DNA from 2 places in the Aeromonas rivuli genome. Region 1 is predicted to be linked to the other one. Evidence: predicted binding sites of a transcription regulator. Region 1 holds the regulator's gene; the other holds the start of a gene.
What was found. Region 1 encodes MetJ, which represses methionine synthesis genes. Its sites were predicted from a motif close to AGANNTCTAGANNTCT; they were not measured.
Positions count from the first base shown of each region.

Region 2: a site for MetJ is predicted at 1,701-1,716, ahead of metN (methionine ABC transporter ATP-binding protein MetN). Genes of this name have one in related genera too.

Region 1 is NZ_CP079742.1:3,865,697-3,870,111, forward strand. Features, by position in the region: gene KYK33_RS17765 (bifunctional aspartate kinase/homoserine dehydrogenase II) at 1-377, opposite strand, end outside; gene metB (cystathionine gamma-synthase) at 434-1,600, opposite strand; gene metJ (met regulon transcriptional regulator MetJ) at 1,773-2,096, shown strand; gene KYK33_RS17780 (DUF417 family protein) at 2,347-2,769, opposite strand; gene KYK33_RS17785 (carboxymuconolactone decarboxylase family protein) at 2,799-3,338, opposite strand; gene KYK33_RS17790 (AraC family transcriptional regulator) at 3,452-4,291, shown strand; gene cysQ (3'(2'),5'-bisphosphate nucleotidase CysQ) at 4,378-4,415, opposite strand, start outside.
Region 2 is NZ_CP079742.1:944,847-949,261, reverse strand. Features, by position in the region: gene KYK33_RS04515 (energy transducer TonB) at 1-343, shown strand, start outside; gene KYK33_RS04510 (tetratricopeptide repeat protein) at 355-1,599, shown strand; gene metN (methionine ABC transporter ATP-binding protein MetN) at 1,851-2,894, shown strand; gene KYK33_RS04500 (methionine ABC transporter permease) at 2,972-3,625, shown strand; gene metQ (methionine ABC transporter substrate-binding lipoprotein MetQ) at 3,653-4,415, shown strand, end outside.

The DNA of each region.
Region 1 (4,415 bases):
TCGAAGCGATCGAACTGCCCCTCCAGGATCAGGCCCAGACTGCTGATATCGCCGTTGAGCTGAGCGGTCAGGCTCTGGTGCAAATCCCCTTCCAGCAGGCCGTCGATCAACCCTTGCTGATAGGCACGCAGGGCGTTGAGCGCCTCACCGGCCGCCTCGTCCCCCGCCTCGGCCAGCTCCACCAGCTGGATCAGCCGGTTGGTGGTCTTGCCCGCGGCCGAGACCACAATCAGTTCGCTGCCGTTGCCCTGTTGCTCGACGATGGCCGCGACCCGGCGATAACAGACGGGATCCGCCAGGCTGCTGCCACCGAACTTGTGTACTTGCCGATGCTTAACGTTGACCGTCACCTCGGCCTCCTTGACCATTTCACTCATCTTGGTGCTACCCGTTGTGGCTTGGCCACCGAGGACGGCGGCTTGACTGCTCTGACTCATTGCGCGGCCACCTGCCCGGCGACCGCCAGGGCCTGGGCCAGATCCGCGACCAGATCCTCGCCGTGTTCTATGCCGACCGAGATCCGCAGTAATTGGGGGCTGATCCCCGCCGCCTGCTGCGCCTCGGCGCTCATGGCCCTGTGGGTCATGCTGGCCGGGTGGGCCACCAGGCTCTCCACCCCCCCTAAAGACTCGGCCACCGAGAAGTAGTTGAGGGCGCCGAGGAAGGCGCGCAGACCCGCCTCGTCGCAATCGAGCTCGAAGCTCAGCATGGCACCGAAGCCGGACTGCTGGCGCAGCGCTATCTCGTGGCCGGGGTGAGTCGGCAGACTGGGGTGATAAATGGTTTTCACCAGGGGCTGGGTCTGCAGGAAGGCCAGAATGCTCTGGGTATTCTCCTGATGGGTGCGCAGACGGGGCCCCAGGGTACGCAGGCCGCGCAGGGTCAAATAGGAATCGAAGGCGCCACTGGTCAGCCCCAGGCAGTTGGCCCACCACAGCAGGCTATCGGCCAGCGCCTGCTCCTTGGCGATGGCCACCCCCCCCACCACGTCCGAGTGACCATTGATGTACTTGGTGGTGGAGTGCACCACCAGATCGGCGCCGAGGGCCAGGGGCTGTTGCAGCAGCGGAGAGAGGAAGGTGTTATCGACCGCGACCAGAGCGCCCACGGCATGGGAGGCATCACAGATGGCGGCCACATCCACTACCCGCAACAGCGGGTTGGAGGGGGTCTCGACCCAGACCAGCTTGGGCCCCTCGGCCAGGGCGGCGGCCAGGGCCTGCTCATTCCCCTGATCGACGAACTTGACCCTGTAGTTGCCCTTTGCGGCCAGGAATTCAAACAGGCGCCAGGTACCGCCGTAGCAATCATGGGGGGCAATCAGCAGATCCCCCACCTGCAACAGGGCCTGGGTCACCAAATGGATGGCCCCCATGCCGGTGCCGGTCACCACGGCGCCCGCTCCCCCTTCCAGGGCCGCCAGCGCGTCCGCCAGATTGCCACGGGTCGGGTTGCCGGAGCGGGCATAATCGTATTGACGGGGCACGCCGAAGTCGGCAAAGGTGTAGTTGCTGGAGAGATAGATGGGCGGCACTACGGCACCATGCTGAGTATCTGTCTCTATGCCGGTGCGTACCGTCAGGGTTGCCTTATGGGTCATCTCTCTCTCCTCATCCTTGTGCGAGTCCATCCTCGCCATTGCACAAGACATTACGCCACCCCAATAAAGCCGTCAACACTTCTAGACGTCTAAATGGCTTTGCTGTTGGATTGCCATTGATTTCCTTAAGGGTTAAAATCCGCGCTCAAGGCCAAATGAGAACAGGTGAATCATGGGTACAGAGTGGAACGGCGACTACGTCAGCCCTTATGCGGAACACGGTAAGAAGAGTGAACAGGTCAAGAAGATTACCGTCTCGATCCCGCTCAAGGTGTTGAAAGTGTTGACCGATGAGCGCACCCGTCGCCAGGTGAACAACCTGCGCCATGCGACAAACAGCGAACTGCTCTGCGAGGCCTTTCTCCATGCGTTCACCGGCCAGCCACTGCCCGGCGACGACGATTTGCGCAAGGATCACCCGGACAGCGTTCCGGCTGAAGCCCGAGCCATCATGGAAGCGCTCGGCAAAGAGATTGAAGATTACGATGCCGAGTGAGTTTTCACTCGAAGGCTCACGAAAACGCGGCTCTCAGGCCGCGTTTTTGTTGTCTGGATATCGAAGCCCGCGGCTCTCGGTCATGGCAGCGCTCGGCAAAGAGATTGAAGATTACGACGCCGAGTGAGTTTTCACTCAACGGCTCACGAAAACGCGGCTCTCAGGCCGCGTTTTTTTATTGCCAGGCGCTGGCGACAACCATAAGAAAGCGCCTCATCCTGAGGCGCAAACAGTAGCTGAAAGCTTGAAATTACAAGGCCCGGCTACGGTTGATCACGGTCAGCGAGACCCCTAGCAGCACCAGATCCTTGAGCAGGAAGAAATCGACTATCGGCATGCCATCCACCCAACGCCAGGCGCCGGGCAGGGTAAAGATAAAGCTCAACGTCATCAGGAAGATGATGCAGGCGCCCAAACCGCCGTAAACACCCGCCAGGCGATAGCGCAGGGAGAGCAGCAGGGCCAGGGCGACCACCAACTCGGCGATCCCCACCAGATTGGAGACCCCCTGCACCGACCAGATGCCATAGAGCCAGCTCATCAGTGGATGGCTCGCTACCAGCGGCCTTATCGCCTCCGCCTCGGTGGGAGTGAACTTGAATATCCCGAGCCAGACGAGGATGAGCAGCACCCCCGCCAATCCCACCAGATAACCGCTCTCTTCCCGGGTCACGGGCTTGGCCCGTGCCAACCAGCCGTCCCTCATGGCTGCACCTCAACCAGGGGGAAGTCGATCTCGGTACCCGCCACATGGTTGCTGTAGTTGGTGAAGGTGTTGAGGGCGACCTGTCCCAACACTTCGATGAGCAGTTCATCGTCCACCCCGGCGGCTCTGGCCGCGGTCAGCTGGCCATCATCGATGACGCCCCGCTGACGAACCAGCTGGATTGCCAGCGAGATCAGCCCCTGATCCAGCGGATCCTCCGCCTCCCCCAGACGGGCTTGACGGATCTGCACCGGGGAAAAACCGGCCTTGTTGGCGCCCAGCACATGGGCGCTCAGGCAGTATTGGCAGGCATTTTCCTGGCCGATGGCCAGTGCCAGCAGCTCCCGTTGGCGGACACTGAGTCGCCCTTGGCCCAGGGTCTCGGCAAAGGCCAGATAGGCCTTGAACACCGTGGGGGAGTTGGCCAGGGTGGAAAACAGGTTCGGCACCATGCCGAGTTTGCCCTTGATGGCGGTGAGGGTCGTTGCGGCGGCGGGTTTGGCCTGGGCTATGGTCAGGGGATGGATACGTACCATGGACATTGTCCTCTCGTGTTAATGGATTGGCTGGTCAACGAGAGGGAGTATTTCAAAAAGCATGATACGATTTATCACCAACAGTCCAAAAATAGTCACCTATCGTATCAATCATGGATTCCTTGTCGGTACTGCTTCATCAATACGCGCCCCGGGCCCGGCTCTTCTACGCAGGCAGCCTGTGTGGTCGGGTCGATTATCAGGGCTCGGACCCTGGTGGCCACCTGCACCTGCTTCGCGCGGGCACCCTCAGACTGAGCAGTGACGGGGAGGCTAGTGTCACCCTGGATGAGCCGACCCTGATCCTGTTTCCAGCGAGCTGCGGTCACCGCATGCAGAGTCGGCTCGACTGCGATCTGGTCTGCGCCAACGTCCGCTTCGGCCGCACCCACAGCAACCCCCTGGTTGCGGCACTACCGAGCCGCCTGATCATTCCCCTGGCCAGCGCCCCCGGCCTGGCTCCCGTGTTGGAGCTGCTGTTTCAGGAGGCGGCTCAACCCGGCTATGGCCAGAGTCAGGCGATGGATCGCTTGCTGGATCTGCTGCTCATCCTGGTGTTGCGCCATGTGCTCGATGCCGGGCTCTACCGGGGGGGCGTGCTGGCGGGGCTGGCCGATCCGAGGCTGGGCAAGGCGATCATCGCCATGCAGCAACAACCCGAGCATCCCTGGACGCTGCAAGGGCTGGCTGCGCTGGCGGGCATGTCCCGCGCCCGCTTCGCCGCCCACTTCCATCAGCTGATAGGCAAGACGCCACTGCTCTATCTGACCGAGTGGCGGCTGACCCTGGCCCAGCAGCATCTGTTGGCGGGGGAGCCCCTCAAGCTGATTGCCCCGACGGTGGGCTATGGCAGCAGCGCCGCCCTGACCCGCGCCTTCGCCAAAGCCTGTGGCTTGACCCCTGGCCAGTGGCTGCGCCAGCAGCAAACCGTCGCAGAACCGCCTCTTGATTGATGGCAGGCGAGCTCCCCCACCCGCTGGCGATATCAACGAAAACGGCGACCCTGAGGTCGCCGTTTTTATGCCGATACAAGATACGGTCAGTCGCGGTGCAGCACTATCTGGGTCCAAGCCAGAC
Region 2 (4,415 bases), 1.4 Mb from region 1:
CAACATCGCCGGGGGCAATGCCCTCGGCGCCTACAGCACCGGTGGCGGTGGGGGTGGTCTGGGCGGCAATAACGGTGCCATACCACTGGCAACCTTCGAACCCATGATGCCACGCAAGGCCGCCTTGGCGGGCCTGGCATCGGGCAAGGTGCTGCTGGAGTTTACCGTTACCGAACGGGGCACCGTCAGCAATGTCCGGGTCGTCAAGGAGCAGCCCCGCAGCTACGACCTCGGCAAAGAGGCCCGTAAAACCGTGGCCAAGTGGACATTCAAACCGGCCATGGTCGATGGCAAGCCGCAGGCGAGTCGCATGCAGCAAGAGATCGAATTCGCGGTCAACTAAGGAAGGTGGCGATGAACAAATTACACAAGGGGATCTTGGCCCCGGTCGCCCTGGCCGTGTTGATGAGCACAGCCAGCTGGGCCGCCGAACAACCCTCCCTCTCTGACCGCGCCTACCGCGCGGTCAACAAGGCTCAGGAGCTGATTGCCGCCAAGAAATATGGCGAGGCCAATGCCAAGCTGCAGGAAGCCCTGTCAGGGGCTGGCGAGAAGGTCTATGACAAGGGGGTGATACTGCAAACCCTGGGCTTCGTGGCGGCCCAGCAGGATCAATACAGCAAGGCGACCAAATACTTCGCCGATGCCATTGCGACCGGCGGTCTCCCCCAACCCGTGGCCCAGCAGGTGCGTTACAACCTGGCCCAGCTTTATATGGCCGATGGCAATTTCAAGGGGTCCGTGACGACCATGAAGGAGTGGTTTGCCAACCTTGGCAAGGATGACAAGCCAACCCCCCATGCCTACATCACCCTGGCCAATGCCCATGTCCAGCTCAAGCAGTATCGGGACGCCATACCGGCAGTGGACAGTGCCATCAAGCTGTCGGCGGGCAAGGCGCCGGAATCCTGGTATCTGCTCAAGATGGGGGCCCACTACGAGCTGAAACAGTACAAGCCAGCCACCGAGGTATTGACTACCCTGGTCGGCATGTTCCCGGAGAAGAAGAAGTACTGGACCCAGCTCTCGGCCATGTATATGCAGGCGGGTAATGATGCCAAGGCGCTGTCCGCCCTGGAGAGCGCCTATCGGCTTGGCATGTTGACCGAGCAGGCCGAGTTGCTGCGCCTGGCCAACTACCTCGCCTTCGCCGGCATTCCCCATCGCGGCGCCCGCGTACTGGAGCAGGCCATGAAGGCGGGTCAGGTCGAGCGCAGCGTGGCGAACCTCAAGACCCTGGCCAACTACTGGCATCAGGCCAAGGAGCTCAACCCGGCCATCGATACCATGATGACGGCCTACCGCCAGGCGCCCAACGCCGAGCTGCAGCTCAAGATGGCGCGCATGATGATCCAGAGCAAGCGCTATCAGGATCTGGTCGCCCTGGCGGGCAAGCCGGCGGGCAATGCCAGCGGTGAGCAGCGGGCCGACCTCAAGTTCCTGACCGGGGTCGCCTACTTCGAACAGGACAAACCCCAGCAGGCGCTTACCGCCTTTACCCAGGCCGCCCAGAATGGCCAGGTCAGCGGCCGTGCCACCCCCTGGATAAGCTTCCTCAAGGAGCAGAGCCAGGAGGCAAACAGCAGCCAGACCCAATAGCCCCCGAGGGAATTGCCTCTCTCACCTGTTCCAGGTGACCTGAACCGCTCTTCGGAGCGGTTTTTTTATAGGGAATATCCGACTATGGATATCCATATTTTAGACGTCTAGACGTAGAAACACGCATTGACATAGCCATCCAGACATCTTAGCATCATCCACCATGATGACAGAGCAAACCCAGTGTAACCTCTGCCCAATTTACCCGCCTGTAGCGCCCTGTGCTTTAAGGCTTTGGCACGGAAGAATCCATGATCAAGTTGAATGCCCTCAACAAAGTCTACGGGAAAGGCAGTGATGCCGTACACGCCCTGCGTGACGTGAGCCTGCATGTACCCCAGGGCAAGATTTTCGGTGTGATAGGTGCCTCTGGCGCCGGCAAGAGCACCCTCATTCGCTGCGTCAACCTGCTCGAGCGCCCCACCAGTGGCCAGGTCGTGGTCGATGATCAGGACTTGACCGCCCTCGGCGAAGCCGAGCTGACCCTGGCACGCCGTCAGATCGGCATGATTTTCCAGCACTTCAACCTGCTCTCTTCGCGCACCGTCTTTGCCAATGTCTCCTTCCCCCTGGAACTGGCCGGTTGGGACAAGGCCCGCATCAAGGGCCGGGTCGATGAGCTGCTGGCCCTGGTTGGCCTGGAGGCGCGCGCCCATGCCTATCCGTCCGAGCTCTCCGGCGGTCAGAAACAGCGAGTCGCCATCGCCCGTGCCCTGGCACCTGCCCCCAAGGTATTGCTGTGCGATGAGGCCACCTCGGCCCTGGATCCCCAGACCACCCGCTCCATCCTGACCCTGCTCAAAGAGATCAACGTCAAGCTGGGACTGACCATATTGCTCATCACCCATGAGATGGATGTGGTGAAAGGCATCTGCGACGAGGTCGCCATCATCAGTGACGGCAGTCTGATTGAGCAGGGCGAGGTCGCCTGGTTCTTCAGCAACGCCAAGACCCAGCTGGCCCGCGATTTTATCCACTCCACCATCCACCTAGATGTGCCTCAGGAGTACCAGGACCGCATGACCCCGACCCGGGTTGCCGACAGCTATCCGCTGTTCAAGCTCGGTTTCACCGGTGCCAGCGTCGACAGCCCGCTCATCTCCGAGGTGAGTCGCCGTTTCAATGTCGACATCAGCATCCTGGCGGCGGACATCGAATACGCCGGGGGCGTCAAGTTCGGCTTCCTGCTGGCCGAGGTATTTGGGGACGAGGCCCAGTGCGCGGCCACCCAACAGTTTTTCATCGACAACCATATACAGCTGGAGGTAATGGGTTATGTCCGACGCCATGACTAGCCCGCTGTTCACGGCTCCTGGGGCCAATCAGACGTACGCCTTGATCAACATTCGCATTCAGCTGGAGGTAATGGGTTATGTCCGACGCCATGATTAATCTGCTCATCACGGCGCTGGGCGACACCCTTGTCATGGTGTCAGCCTCGGCCCTGTTCGGTTGCCTGCTCGGCCTGCCCCTGGGCGTCGCTCTCTATGTGACCAAACCGGGTCAGATCCTGGCCAACCCGCTGTTGAACCGCCTGCTTGGCATCGTGGTCAACATAGGTCGCTCCGTGCCCTTCATCATACTGCTGGTCGCCATCATACCGCTGACCCGACTCATCGTCGGCACCAGTATCGGCACCATAGCGGCCATAGTGCCGCTGACCATAGGCGCCGTGCCCTTCATCGCCCGCCTGGTGGAAGGGGCCCTGATGGAAGTGCCGGATGGCCTGCTCGAGGCCGCCAAGGCCATGGGCGCCAAGCCGCTGCAAATCATCACCAAGGTGTTGCTGCCCGAGGCCCTGCCCGGCATCCTCAACAGCGTCATCATCACCCTCGTCACACTCGTGAACTACTCCGCCATGGCCGGTGCCATCGGGGGGGGCGGTCTGGGTGATGTGGGGATCCGTTACGGCTATCAGCGTTTCGACCCAACCGTCATGCTGGTCACCGTGGCCATTCTGGTGGTACTGGTTCAACTCATCCAGAGCGCAGGTGAGCGTCTGGTCAAGCAATGCGATCATCGCTGAGCATCGATTTCTAAACAGGAGGTTTTTATGAAATTAGGCATTAAATCCATCGCGGCGGCCCTGCTGGCTGGCCTGGTACTGACCGCTTGCGGCCAGAAAGAAGAGAGCCAGACCCTGAAAGTGGGCGCCATCGCCGGTCCCGAGACCGAACTTATCGAGACTGCCGCCAAGATTGCCAAGGAAAAATATGGTCTGAACGTCGAAGTGGTGACCTTCTCCGACTATGTCACCCCCAACGTGGCCCTGAACGATGGCAGCATCGACATCAACGCCTTCCAGCACAAGCCTTACCTGGATGCCCAGATCCGTGATCGCGGCTTCAAGCTGGTGCCGGTCGGCAACACCTTCGTCTACCCGATTGCCGGTTACTCCAAGAAGATCAAAGCCCTGAGCGAACTGAAAGATGGCGACCAGATTGCCGTCCCGAACGATCCGACCAACCTGGGCCGCTCCCTGACCCTGCTGGAGAAACAGGGTCTGCTGACTCTGAAAGAGGGCGCCGGTCTGGAAGCGACTGTGCTGGACATCACGGCCAATCCACGCAACTTCAAGATTGTCGAACTGGAAGCCGCCCAGCTGCCGCGCTCCCTGGAAGATGTCTCTCTCTCCATCATCAACAACACCTTCGCCGGTCAGATTGGGCTGACCCCGACCCAGAATGGTCTCTTTGTTGAAGATAAAGAGTCCCCCTACGTCAACCTGATCGTCGCCCGTGAAGACAACAAGGATGACGAGAAGGTCAAACAGTTCGTGCAAGCGTTCCAGACCGATGAGGTTTACCAGAAAGGCA